4 regions of the Candidatus Dorea massiliensis AP6 genome follow, and region 3 is predicted to be linked to each of the others. Evidence: riboswitches for the same ligand, from Rfam matches in the RefSeq annotation. Region 3 holds a riboswitch; each other region holds the start of a gene.
The links. A riboswitch is a leader RNA that binds a small molecule or an ion and turns the genes downstream of it on or off. The one in region 3 is predicted to bind cyclic di-GMP.
Positions count from the first base shown of each region.

Region 1: another riboswitch for cyclic di-GMP. It lies ahead of ACESZP_RS12305 (response regulator); the one in region 3 lies ahead of ACESZP_RS08570 (hypothetical protein).
Region 2: another riboswitch for cyclic di-GMP. It lies ahead of ACESZP_RS04445 (substrate-binding periplasmic protein); the one in region 3 lies ahead of ACESZP_RS08570 (hypothetical protein).
Region 4: another riboswitch for cyclic di-GMP. It lies ahead of gatY (tagatose-bisphosphate aldolase subunit GatY); the one in region 3 lies ahead of ACESZP_RS08570 (hypothetical protein).

Region 1 is NZ_CAXTKW010000011.1:89,199-92,327, forward strand. Features, by position in the region: gene ACESZP_RS12305 (response regulator) at 1-1,755, opposite strand, end outside; cyclic di-GMP riboswitch class I at 1,930-2,005, opposite strand; gene ACESZP_RS12310 (helix-turn-helix domain-containing protein) at 2,066-2,302, opposite strand; partial or broken gene ACESZP_RS12315 (phosphohydrolase) at 2,849-3,085, opposite strand; gene ACESZP_RS12320 (rubredoxin) at 3,123-3,129, opposite strand, start outside.
Region 2 is NZ_CAXTKW010000003.1:119,104-122,232, forward strand. Features, by position in the region: gene ACESZP_RS04435 (MATE family efflux transporter) at 26-430, shown strand; gene ACESZP_RS04440 (hypothetical protein) at 467-1,195, shown strand; cyclic di-GMP riboswitch class I at 1,308-1,383, shown strand; gene ACESZP_RS04445 (substrate-binding periplasmic protein) at 1,515-2,330, shown strand; gene ACESZP_RS04450 (hybrid sensor histidine kinase/response regulator) at 2,314-3,129, shown strand, end outside.
Region 3 is NZ_CAXTKW010000007.1:33,138-36,266, forward strand. Features, by position in the region: gene ACESZP_RS08555 (hypothetical protein) at 1-282, opposite strand, end outside; gene ACESZP_RS08560 (C39 family peptidase) at 437-1,330, opposite strand; gene ACESZP_RS08565 (ATP-binding protein) at 1,498-1,749, opposite strand; gene ACESZP_RS08570 (hypothetical protein) at 1,724-1,978, opposite strand; cyclic di-GMP riboswitch class I at 2,067-2,142, opposite strand; gene ACESZP_RS08575 (ATP-binding protein) at 2,181-3,129, opposite strand, start outside.
Region 4 is NZ_CAXTKW010000007.1:157,502-160,630, reverse strand. Features, by position in the region: gene ACESZP_RS09210 (L-fucose isomerase) at 1-684, shown strand, start outside; cyclic di-GMP riboswitch class I at 967-1,050, shown strand; gene gatY (tagatose-bisphosphate aldolase subunit GatY) at 1,512-2,363, shown strand; gene ACESZP_RS09200 (hypothetical protein) at 2,445-3,129, shown strand, end outside.

The DNA.
Region 1 (3,129 bases), on a different contig from region 3:
CATGTTATTTAAAAAGGAAGTCTTAGCCTTATTGGCACTCTGTGCTTCTACAAGTGCATTTTGTAATTCCTGCTGTTTTTCTTCAAGCTCCTGATTCAGCTTCAATGCCTGCTCAGCAGACTTCTTGAATTTTTCTTCCGCACGTTTTGATTTTTTCAAAGAATCAAGAATTATACACAGAACAACGAAAAAAGAAATTCCAGCGACAAGTGAAACTGTCAGTAAATTGTCCTGAATAAAATCCTTCAATGTAACTTTTCGTGAAGAAGCATTATACGAAACTACTGCACCTGAAAATTGAGTTGTAGGCATAGATGTCAGTGTTTTATTCAGAATGGACAAAAGAACCGGTTCTCCCTGCTGAATAGCAAATGGAACATCAGCTTCTTTTGTCAGGAAAACACTATGAAGCTTATTATTTTTCAAATAGTCTGAAACAGTACCTGAATTGCTTACAATACAATCCGTCTCCCCTTTCTGCATTGCTTTTACTGCTGCATCTGATGTCTCATATTCCACAACCTCCCATTGCGGATAATTGTATGAAAGATATGCTTTCAATGTAAAATTATCTTTTTCAACGGCAACTGTATTCTCTTTATTTTCATCAAAAGAATCCTTTGCCGTAATTGCTGCCATATTGAGAGTCAATAGCGTGTCCGACAAAGCAAATCCATTTGTTTCTGCAAAGTATGGATTCTGGTTTGCATGAAAAATCAGGTCTATTTTTCCATCCTGCAATGCCTGAAGCAGTTCACTTCTTGTCTCATATCCATTTAATTCAAATTCCAGAGTCTGACCTTGCAGACAATTTTCTGCAAGATCCACATAATCTGTAATAACACCTGTCAGTTTACCTGTTGATGGATCTACACTGCTGATACCTCCATCCTGATTCAGATACCCTATCCGGATTGCACCATGCTGCCCGATCCACTCACTTTCTTCTTTTGAAAGAAACGAGCTGCTCTGTGCAGAAAGATAACGCCTGTAGAGATCATCTGTGTAAAATGGGTTGTCATCCTTGATTCTGCGCATAGCACTATCCAGTGCTTCTTTGATATCCGGACGTTTGGGATTTATGGCAAAATAGATTTCTGTCTCTCCAATACTTGCAACAGGCGAAATATCAGATTCTTCCCAACGGGATTCTTCTACCGAAACGAAGCAGTCAATTTCATGTTTCGACAGTTTGTCCATAATTTCTGTGGTTGTAGAAACATTGATATGCTTCGTATGCAGACCATATTTTGATTCCCATTCATTAAGCACGTCCTCCACTATATTATCTTTAGACACACCAATATTTTTTCCCTCAAAAGAATCCAAATTTCCTGCTGTAAGATCCATATTGGATGCATCCGTATAGATGTAGTATTTCTCTTCCCCCATAGGCATATCGGAAAAAAGCATATTTTCAGCACGTTCGTCTGTATAGGAAATGTCACCAAGAATATCAATCTCTCCATTTTCCAACTGTGTAAAGCAGTTTTTCCAATCACTTGTTATGTATTTATATGTCCATCCTGCATAACCTGCAATATCTTGAAGATACTCATAACCATAGCCGCTTCTTTCCCCCTTTTCATTGACGGTATTATAAGTTTCTTCAAAAGATCCTACCCGGATAACATTGTCAGAGTTTTCTTTGGCAAATGTAGGAACGGATAAAACAATAAAACATATCATTGTGCAAAATATAATGTAACAAAATTTGAAATTCATTATATTCTGTACTAATTTGCACTTCTTCATCTTTCTCCCCTCCTCTAGGCTACAGTTGCTTGCTTCCCGATTTTAATTTTACATTCATTAATTGTCAATAACCTCCCCGCTATTTTTCACAATATTTTTCCAAACAGCTTCTGTATTACTTATTCAAGTGCTCTACCATAAAAAAGCACTGCCAAACAGACAGTGCACCTCATTTCATGCAACTGGCTGCCATTTTACAGGCCCTGTAGCTTTGCGTCCCAGACTTTCATCTGGTTTGCCGATTTCCTTATTATAGCTTTAATACTTATGCAAAAAAAGAACAGCCGCTACATATACTCGAACTGTTCTTCTACTTCTGAAGTCCACGCAGCATTGACATCACTGTTTCCTGCTCATTTGTACTCAGATCGTTCCATATCCTTAAAACTTCTTTCTGCTCTTCTGTCAGATTCTCTGAATTACCTTCTTGAAAAAACTGTGATAATGTCACGCCTAATGCTGTACATATTTTTTCAAGTGTGATCAGCGACGGCAGGTTTTCCTGCGCCATGATTCTTCCCAGTGACGACTGGGAAATTCCCGACAGCTACGATAATCTATATTTACTGATATCACGCTTTTCACACAAAGATGTTATTTTATCCGCAATATACTTCTCTATCTGCAAGTAACTATACCTCATTTTCGCTTATATCGTTTTTATAATATCACAGACAGTTACGTTTGTCACATAAAAGTTTGAAACCTCAAACAAAAATAAGCCTGCCATCATCCGCAGATTTCTCCACTTCTTTTTCCTTCAAGGTAACCCGCTTGGCTGTTTTTGCCATTTCTCCCAAGGCAGCGATCAGTTGCGTATAAGCAGTGACCTCTTCTGCTGTTAATGGGGAAGAAAACCATGGAAAGATAATCTTCTCATCGGTGATTTGAACTGGAAGCTCCTCAATGGTAAGGGCCTGCTTAAAAAGATTTTCCGAGCTGTATCACTTGGAAATACGCTTCTCTGACGGTTGAGCTTACGGTAAGCAGTTGGTTTATCACTAAAGATACCTCCTCTTACTGCCAGCACAAAGTTTCGCTTAGCAAGCACTTGATGCGTTTCCTCTACGTATGCATATTGTCAAGTGTTACAATTAATGACGAAATCCTTTTTCAGTTCTTCCGAAATATATTGTGTCAAAGCATTATCATGCAGTAAAGCACACATGGCTAGATCTTGTAATTCATCACCTTGAATTTTCCAATATTCAGCCATGCGTATACTTATATAAGCCACTCTTTTTCCATGTTTGTTTTTGATATTTACCAACTCTGCTTCTATACAGTCCAAAGCATAAGAACAGGCTCCTGCAAGTCCGATAATATCTATGTTCTTCTTTCATTGGTATAATCCTATCATAATACATTTATGCT
Region 2 (3,129 bases), on a different contig from region 3:
GGATTGAAATGGTCAGCGGTTCGCTGTGGAAAAGACCATTCATACGGCTTTTTTGCTCTGCGGCCTTATAGGACTTCTGACAGGCGGAATCTGTTTTTTCTTTGCGAAGGGGATGCTGTCGCTGATGAACACCAAGCCGGAGCTTATCGATGGTGCGGTTTTATATCTGAAAATCTATGCCGTCGGCATGCCGGCCATGGGTATCTACAATTTTGGCAACGGCGTCATGAGCGCTTCGGGCGATACAAAGCATCCGCTGATGTATCTTGCTTTTGCGGGTGTAATCAATGTGATTCTGAACCTGTTTTTCGTTATTCAGTGTCACATGGCGGCGGAAGGCGTGGCGCCGACGGTCATCGTGATTTTGGGATCCTGCGTGAGGGGCAGTTATAAGGACAGCCTAAGGGAAATGATTTCGCGAGTCGCGTGAATGGAACCACAGAAAATGAGTATTTGAGGAACAGGTATGGAAAATTTTGAAGATAATTTGTTTTTAAAGGCCAATCTGGAGAAAGAAATTCCGATTCTGCGGACGCAGATCCAGAATCTCTACGAGCAGCTTGACCGGAAATTTCACCTACAGGGGGCTATGGTGCCGATTACCTTCGGCATGGACACGGACTGTCTGGGCTCCTACACCCGGGGCAGTCACAATGAGAAGGAGCATTTTCATTTTTCTCTGCTTTTTATCGGCTATGCGGTGAAGCATCCGCTGAGCAAAGAGGAGCGGACAGATCTCTACCGCCATGAATACGCCCATTACATGCAGTACAATATGCCGATTCCGAAGCAGTATCAGTGGCAGTCAGGCACCCACGGCAGCGCCTGGAAATACTGTTGTTCCCTGGTGGGCGCAGCACCGACGCCCTATTACAAGGCAGGCGAGGCATTGATGAAGCATAATTACGACAAGGTCCTGAAAAATCCGATTCACGATAAGACGGTCCCTCTGCGGGATCGGTATCGGCGGGAGCAGGAGCATAAGAAAGCGAAAGACAGCGTAATTCAGTATCAAATCGGTGAGCAGGTGTCTCATCCCAAATTCGGGCATGGCAGGGTGGAAAAAGTAGAGCAGAAAACGGGCTCGGTGAATCTGCATATCCGGTTTGAAGATGGGGTGCGGAAGATTGATCAGAAGTGGCTGATTCGGTCGAAGTATCAGAAAAAAGGATTGAATCTTGATCAATCTCAATGATTCGCCGTTTCAAAAGCATTAAAAGCATTAAAACGGCGTGGTTTTGCTTGCGTACAGTGGAATATGGGAGTATAATGATATCAATATTTTCGCTTGAGTTTAAAAGCTTTAATAGGATATTCGGCAAACCAGATGAAAGTCTGGGACGCAAAGCTACAGGGCCTGTAAAATGGCAGCCAGTTGCATGAAATGAGGTGCACTGTCTGTTTGGCAGTGCTTTTTTTATGGTAAAATAAAGCTTCATCAGATACATAGGAATTGTTGGATATTTTGATATTGTAAAAAAGGAAAATAGCAGAATAGCAGGAATAGAAGAAAAATGAAAGGAAAAAGAATAATTGCAGGCATTTTGCTTGCGGGAATTTTAGCAGTCACCCTGACAGGGTGTAAAAATACAGACAGCAGTAAAAAAGAAACCGAAAAGCCGGTCATTACGCTCGGCAGCGACAGTTATCCACCCTATAATTATCTGAATGAGGATGGTGTGCCGACGGGCATAGATGTAGAACTGGCTACGGAAGCATTCAAAAGAATGGGCTATCAGGTGGAGGTTGTCCAGATTAACTGGGAGAAGAAAAAGGAACTGGTGGAGAGCGGAGAGATTGACTGTATCATGGGTTGTTTTTCCATGGAAGGACGCCTTGACGATTATCGCTGGGCGGGACCGTACATAGCAAGCCGTCAGGTGGTTGCGGTAAATGAGAACAGTGATATCTATAAACTGAGTGATCTGGAGGGAAAGAACCTGGCTGTCCAGTCCACAACCAAACCGGAAGGCATCTTCCTGAATCGGACGGATGAGAGAATTCCCAAACTGGGAAATCTGATCAGTCTTGGACACCGAGAACTGATCTATACCTTTCTTGGGAAAGGATATGTAGATGCAGCTGCCGCACATGAGGAATCGATTGTCCAATATATGAAGGATTATGACGCAAGTTTTCGTATTCTGGAAGAGCCTCTGATGATCACAGGAATAGGTGTCGCTTTCGCAAAAAATGATGACAGAGGAATTTGTGAGCAGATGAGCCAGACGCTGGAAGAAATGCGTCAGGATGGCACGTCCCTGAAAATCATTGAAAAATATCTGGATGATCCCCAGAAGTACCTGGAGGTGGATGATCTTGGGTATTAAGAGAAAGAAAAAGGAAAAACGAATCCAGCTGCTCGGTGGTCTGATTGGAATCTGTGTGGCTGTAGTCTCTCTGTTTTATTTCTTCCACGCGGAAAAAGAGGAAGCAGAGAAAAGAATGGTGGAGATTGTAAACTATGTGAAAGTGCAGTGCTCCACCTATACCCATTATAATGAATCTTCGGAATCTAAAAGTCTCCTCCGTGCCATTGAAAGTGCCAGACAAATGAGTACAAATATTAAAATGGAAACAGAAAACGGCGGGCAGCTAAGCAGGGAGTTTCTGAAGGAAAATCTGCAGACTCTCTGGGTGGATGGTATCATTGTACTGGATGCAGAAGGAAAGAAGGACTGTGAATACAGCACGGATGAGTCTCTGGCTGATGAGATTACGGAGTATCTGCAAAAAGATATTATCATGGATTTCAGCGGATATGAAGAAAGATCTTATTCGGAACGATTTAGCAGAGCAGACGGGGCACTTATCGACATTGCAGCCTGTGCCAGAAAAGATGCGCCGGGTATCGTTGCAATCTATTATTACACATCTCCTGAATTTACCAGAAATTACACACTGACGATACAGGGGCTTTTAAATGGTTATAGTGTCCAGAAAGATGGAACGATTATTGTTGCAGACGAGGGAATCGTTGTTGCCAGCAATGATGAGAGCCTGTTAGGGCAGAATACAGCCGACAACGAAGTTGTTCAGGCAATGAAAAAGCATACAGACAGTCAGCACATTTATCATTTGAAGAATGAAGGAGCCGGATGCTACGGAATTATGCTGAAGCAGCGTGAT
Region 3 (3,129 bases):
AAATCCATAGTTGCCACCGTTATCGCCCTCGTTGATCCAGTCGGTGAATTTCTGCAGCTCGGCAGTGGTCAAATCGCGGGCGTCTGAGGTATCTGCTGTGTTGGTTGAACCTGCCGCCTCTGAAAATGTCTCCGCTGTATCCGCCGGATCTACTGTCTCTCCTGCATCGTCCTTCATAACCATGTCTGCATTGCCTGTATCCGACTTTTTTGAAACTGCGCAGCCGCCAAGGGCTACCACTGCGCACAGGCTCCATATCAGAGTATTCATTTTTCTTTTCATGCAGCCCCTCCTTTTATCCATGCACCCGAGCTTTTCAGATTTTCTTCATTTTCATTATGGATTGCTGTGAAATTTTCCTATTTTTCTTATTGTAACGTATTTCCTATCTTCTGGCTATCTTTTCTTTCCGTTTTTTGTATTTTTTAACAATTTTTCAGCAACTGTAAGCCCACAGATTTTTCATCTGATTCATCAGCTTCTGCACATCCCAGTGTTGTTTTGTCCGTTCCACGCTGTTCGGATCCTGCAAAATGATGTCGCCGTTCTTATCCACGCCTGTCAGCACCAGAAAATGTCCCGCATCCGTGAAGTCGCCCGGGCCCATCACGCAGATAATCGGCTGACCCGCCTCCAAGGTGGCACGGATATGCTCCGCATCAAAAATCACGCTGGAGACGGTAAGCCCCAGCTTTTCCGCACCGCTGCTCATCAGATCCCAGGAAGAACCGGACCCATCCACATAATAACCGTTATCCTCGGCCATTTTTGCCACCTCATATGGATTCCACTGCGTATCGCCAGTCAGACCGCAGGTCACCATAGACAGACAGGTGGGTCCGCAGCCTGTCACTGCCAGAAAATCGCTGCCATAGGTTTCGTATCCCCAGCGCTCATCCCACTGCAGAAAATGGGGAATCTCTCCCTTCATCACGTCTTTCGAAATGTTAATTTCTTCCAGCCCCTTGTATTTCGGATAATCCAGCACGAAATCCTTCGTCTCTGGGTTGCGCTCCACCAGCGCAATCAGGCTTTCCGGGTAACCCTGCTCCCGCAATTTCTGCGTATTCACTTTTCCAAACCCGCAAAAAAGATTTAACGCTGTATAGGCCACCAGCACCAGCAGGATCGCCCCCAGAAGCGTCCCGAGCATGGACGCCAGAAAGCGGATGCGGGCCTTCTGCCGATTCCGGCGGCGTCCGCGGCGGTGGTTTCCTGTATTTCCACTCCGGCGGCGGACATCCGTTCTGCTTCTCCGTACATCCCATTCATCTTCCGGATCTGCTGCGCGCTCATCCCTGTACTCTGCTTTATTCTTCTGTCTGGTCATGGTAGTCCCCTCTTCTTTCGTTGTATAGGTTCAGTATAACAAAGGGATTTCCATTCTTCTTGTACATTCTCTTTCGAATTTCTTATATTTCTCTTATTTTTTCTTTCTTCTGTTTTGTGGTCAATGGATCATTCTGCCCGCCAGAACGGCATTTCTGAACCATGAAATTAGCAATTTTCTTGTTGCCTTATTACTTCTGCAATCTCTGCATTCAGATCATTATCCTCTGCCAGAAGAATATTCCTGCCTTCAAGGATTTCACTGCTTGATTCAGAGCTTTCAGCACGTTTTTTTACATAATAGCTTTCATCCGCTATCCTGTGTTTAAGTATAACTGTAAAGGTGCTGCCCTTTCCCGGTTCACTCTCTACATCTATGGTTCCGCCAAGCAGATCAACATATTTCCTGACGATTGACATGCCCAGTCCGGTTCCTGCGAATGAGTTCGTAGCCATATCCTCGTCTTACACCGTTTTTATCGACATAATTAAAGGTATCCTCAAAGGATCCGATACGGATGATCTGTGGCTGTTTTCCATCATTATTTTTTTCTGCAGCCCGGCAATGTACTGATAACATCATCCACATTCCTAAAACTACAAATATACCTGCAAATAGTACGGCTGATTTTTTTCGACTTTTATCCATTATTCTTTTCTCCCCAAATCACCAGGTTATTACACACCACAAATCTAAAGGGAAAAATGCACTGCCTTTCCAGACAATGCATCTTAAAGGTTGCAGCTGGCTGTCATTTTACAGACCCTATAGCTTTGCGTCTCAGTCTTTCGACTGATTTGCCGATGAATCTTTATTGGTATTATATTGTACATTTTTTTGAAACTGTCTTTTATAAATATTTCATCATTGTTGGCACAAGAATGTTCATATCAACAGGCTTTGCAACATGAGCATTCATTCCAACAGATAGAACCTTTTGTGTATCTTCTGCGAAAGCATTGGCAGTCATCGCAATAATTGGGATTCTGGCTTTTTTCGTATCCTTCATCTTTCGGATAGTTAATGCAGCGTCATATCCATTCATAACAGGCATCTGAATATCCATAAGGATCATCTTGTAATAACCAGCATCCGCTTTTTCAATCATATCAATGCATGCAACACCATCATTTGCAGTCTCAACAATACAGCCTTCTTCCGTCAATAGTTCCTTTGCGATTTCAGTGTTGATCTCATTATCTTCGACTAATAAGATTCGAACACCGTTCAAGCAATTCTTATTACTCAGATTACTATTTTTTTTCACCAGAGAATCTTCTTTTGACGCTTTCCTGCAAGGAATCGTTACTGTAAATTGGGAACCCTCACCCTGCTTACTTTTCACTTCTATTGTGCCATCCATGAGATCTACAAGCTTTTTTGTAATGCCCATTCCGATGCCACTGCCATCAATATGACTTAACGTAGTGTTACGTTCTCTTTCAAAAGTTTCAAAAATACGCTTTTGGAATTCTTCAGACATACCAATTCCATTATCGGTAATGGTAATGATCAGATTGCACCAGTCTTCTTTTTCACAGGATTTCTGTACAACATTACAGGATATCCTACCTCCTGTATGTGTATACTTTATTGCATTGCTTATAATATTAAGACAGACTTCTGACAGGTGCGGTGCATCCATATATACATACGGATACATGATTTGTTCTGTCAGGGAGAGCGTTTGATTTTTTCTTTCTGCCTGTTGTTGGAACATAATGATACAATTTTCAAAGCACTCATGAACATTCGAAACAGTGTATTCCATTTCGACCTGATTATTTTCAATCCTTGCA
Region 4 (3,129 bases), 120 kb from region 3:
GACGCAGTAAAGAGAGTTACCGGTTATGATCTGGAAGGCAAGGCAAAAGAGTCTGACGGCTTTATCCATCTGATTAACTCTGGCGCATGCTGTCTGGATGCCTGCGGCGAAGTAAAGGATGAGAATGGCAACGGCACCATGAAGCAGTGGTGGGATGTAACCGAAGAGGATCAGAAGAAGATTATGGAAGCAACCACCTGGAACGCAGCTGACAACGGCTACTTCCGTGGCGGCGGATTCTCCTCCCGTTTCCTGACCAGAGCTGAGATGCCGGCTACCATGATTCGTCTGAACCTGGTAAAGGGACTTGGACCGGTTCTGCAGATTGCAGAGGGCTGGACCATCAACCTGCCGGATGACGTATCCGATACTTTGTGGAAGAGAACAGACTACACATGGCCCTGCACATGGTTCGCACCGCGCTGCACAGGCGAGGGCGCATTCAAGACCGCTTACGATATGATGAACAACTGGGGCGCAAACCATGGCGCTATCAGCTACGGTCACATCGGCGCAGACCTGATTACCCTCTGCTCCATCTTAAGAATCCCGGTATGTATGCACAATGTTCCGGAAGAGGAGATCTTCCGTCCGGCAGCATGGAACGCATTCGGTATGAACAAAGAGGGACAGGACTTCCGTGCATGCAAGGCATACGGCCCGCTGTACAAGACTATCCGTTAATTCGAAAAGAGAAGTTACATACGGGAGCATGGAACTGCGAGGTTCCGTGCTCCTTTTGCTCTACAGGAAACACTGTGTTACGTTAAAGTGCGAAAACTATGATTCCTATAGAGCAAAAAGCCCGGAAAGGAAGCTCTATCGGTGAACGAACCTTGCTTCGAACAATAAAAAACGTATATCTGGGAAGATGACCAATTAACAGATGACGGGGAGAAAAAATTTGACAAAAATCTGACTTGCAATATGGAAGGGACTCTGCTAAAATGAACAATATTGCAAAAAGAGAATACTGGGCAAACCTGCTGAAAAGCAGGGACGCAAAGCCAAAAGGGTCTAAGGGTAAAACTATGACAGCCGGTTGCTATTGGAAGTCCGAAAAGAATTCTGATATTGTTTGGATGCTGTGATTTGTGCGCCTGTTTTGACGCCTGTTGCAGTATTTTTTATGTAATAGGAAATTCCGATGGAATCCCTATTACATAAAAACTATTATATGATAAGAGCTTTTCGAAGCTGTGTGAGCGGCATAGAAGGGTTACTTATATGAGGGGAATGTGAGAGATCACGGAAAATACGCCGGGGGCGAAAGCCTTCGGCGTATTTTCGTGTGAGCAAGGTGATAGGACAATGATTTATTCAAAACAGTCGATGGTATCTTCTGTCGCAATCGTAATCGGAACTTTGATGTAATAGAATGCGGGCTTCTGCTTTTTTTGAGATTTTTTTCCGGACAGGAAAACCCCGTTGGAGGTTGCGCTTTTTCGAGATACGGGGTATGATAGATAAGGTGAGAAAGATAACACTGAATCAGACGAGGAGGAACGATCATGTCATTTGTTACATCAGAAAAGATGCTTTTGGACGCACAGAAGGGCGGCTACGCCGTAGGCGCTTTCAATGTGGAGAATATGGAAATGGTAATGGCCGTTATCGCGGCGGCAGAGGAGCTTCGGGCGCCGCTGATGCTGCAGACTACACCGTCCACCATTAAGTACGCGGGACTGGATATGTATCTGGCAAATGTAAAGGCGGCTGCTGAGCGCGCCAGCGTTCCGGTGTGTCTGCACCTGGATCACGGCGATAGCTTTGACCTGGCTATGCGGGCGCTGCGGACCGGCTACACTTCCATCATGATTGACGGCTCCCACAATGTGTTTGAGGAAAATATAGCGGTAACCAAGGCCGTAGCAGACGCCTGCAGACCTTCCGGAATCCCGGTAGAGGCGGAGCTTGGCAAGGTCGGCGGCAAAGAGGACGATCTGGACGGCGGCGAGGGCAATGGTTATACAGATCCGCTGGAGGCAAAAGAATTCGTGGAGCGCACCGGCGTAACATCCCTGGCCGTAGCCATCGGAACCGCTCACGGTGTATACAAGGGAGTACCGAAGCTGGATTTGGACCGCCTGGCTGAGATCCGGAAAGTCGTAGATATCCCGCTGGTACTGCACGGAGCAAGCGGCCTGTCCGAGGAAGCAGTGGTAGAGAGCATCAAGCGCGGTATCTGCAAGGTCAACTTCGCCACAGAGCTTCGTATCGCCTATACCGACGGCGTGAAGGAATTCCTGGCGGCAAACCCGGACGCCTTCGATCCGAAGAAGTATGGCAAGGTAGCCATGGAGCACGTGAAAGCCATCGTGGAGACGCGTATGAAGATGTGCGGCTGCACGGACAGAGTTTAAGAGGCTGAAAAAAACGCAGGGGCTGTGTAACAGCAGCCTCTGCGTTGCGAGCATAATTGGAAATAAATGGGAGAATAGAAAGTGAACGTAGAGACCATGCAGACAGACCGCAGGCGGCAGCACCTGATTTTTATCGGCCTGTTTCTTTTATTACAGGTGATTTTCATATGGAGGAGCTTCTACGGCTTCAATACGGCGGATGAGATGTATTTTATCGGCTGTTCGGAGCGTATTTTCCGGGGAGAGAAAATTCTGATCGATGAGTGGAATCCGACCCAGCAGCTCTGTTCCTTTCTGTTACATCCCATTTACAGCCTGATCCGGACGGTCATGGGGTCTACGGAAGGAATTGTGATGGCGAGCCGGTTTGTCTATCTGGTGTACTCCGGCGTGCTGACGCTGTTCTTCTATCTGCGGTTTCAGCGGCGTGGATATGCTTCCTTCGGACCAACGTTTTTGTTCGCGATTTTCGCGCCCTTCAGCATCTGCGCCATGTCCTATAATTCCATCGAATTCGGCATCCTGCCGGTACTGCTGGCGGTGCTCTCGGCGGATATGGAGCATTCGGTGCCGGAATATATCCTGTGCGGCATTCTGATGGCGGTGATCGTGCTGGCGAATCCCTTCGCGGTGCTGATGTACGCCGGATACGGACTGATTTGCCTGATTGCCACGGTGCGCGGGCGTCGGAGAGGGACGAAGCCGGAGGGCGTGCTGCAGTTTCGGAATTTCCTGTGGATGACCCTGGGCGCAGGTATTATCCTGC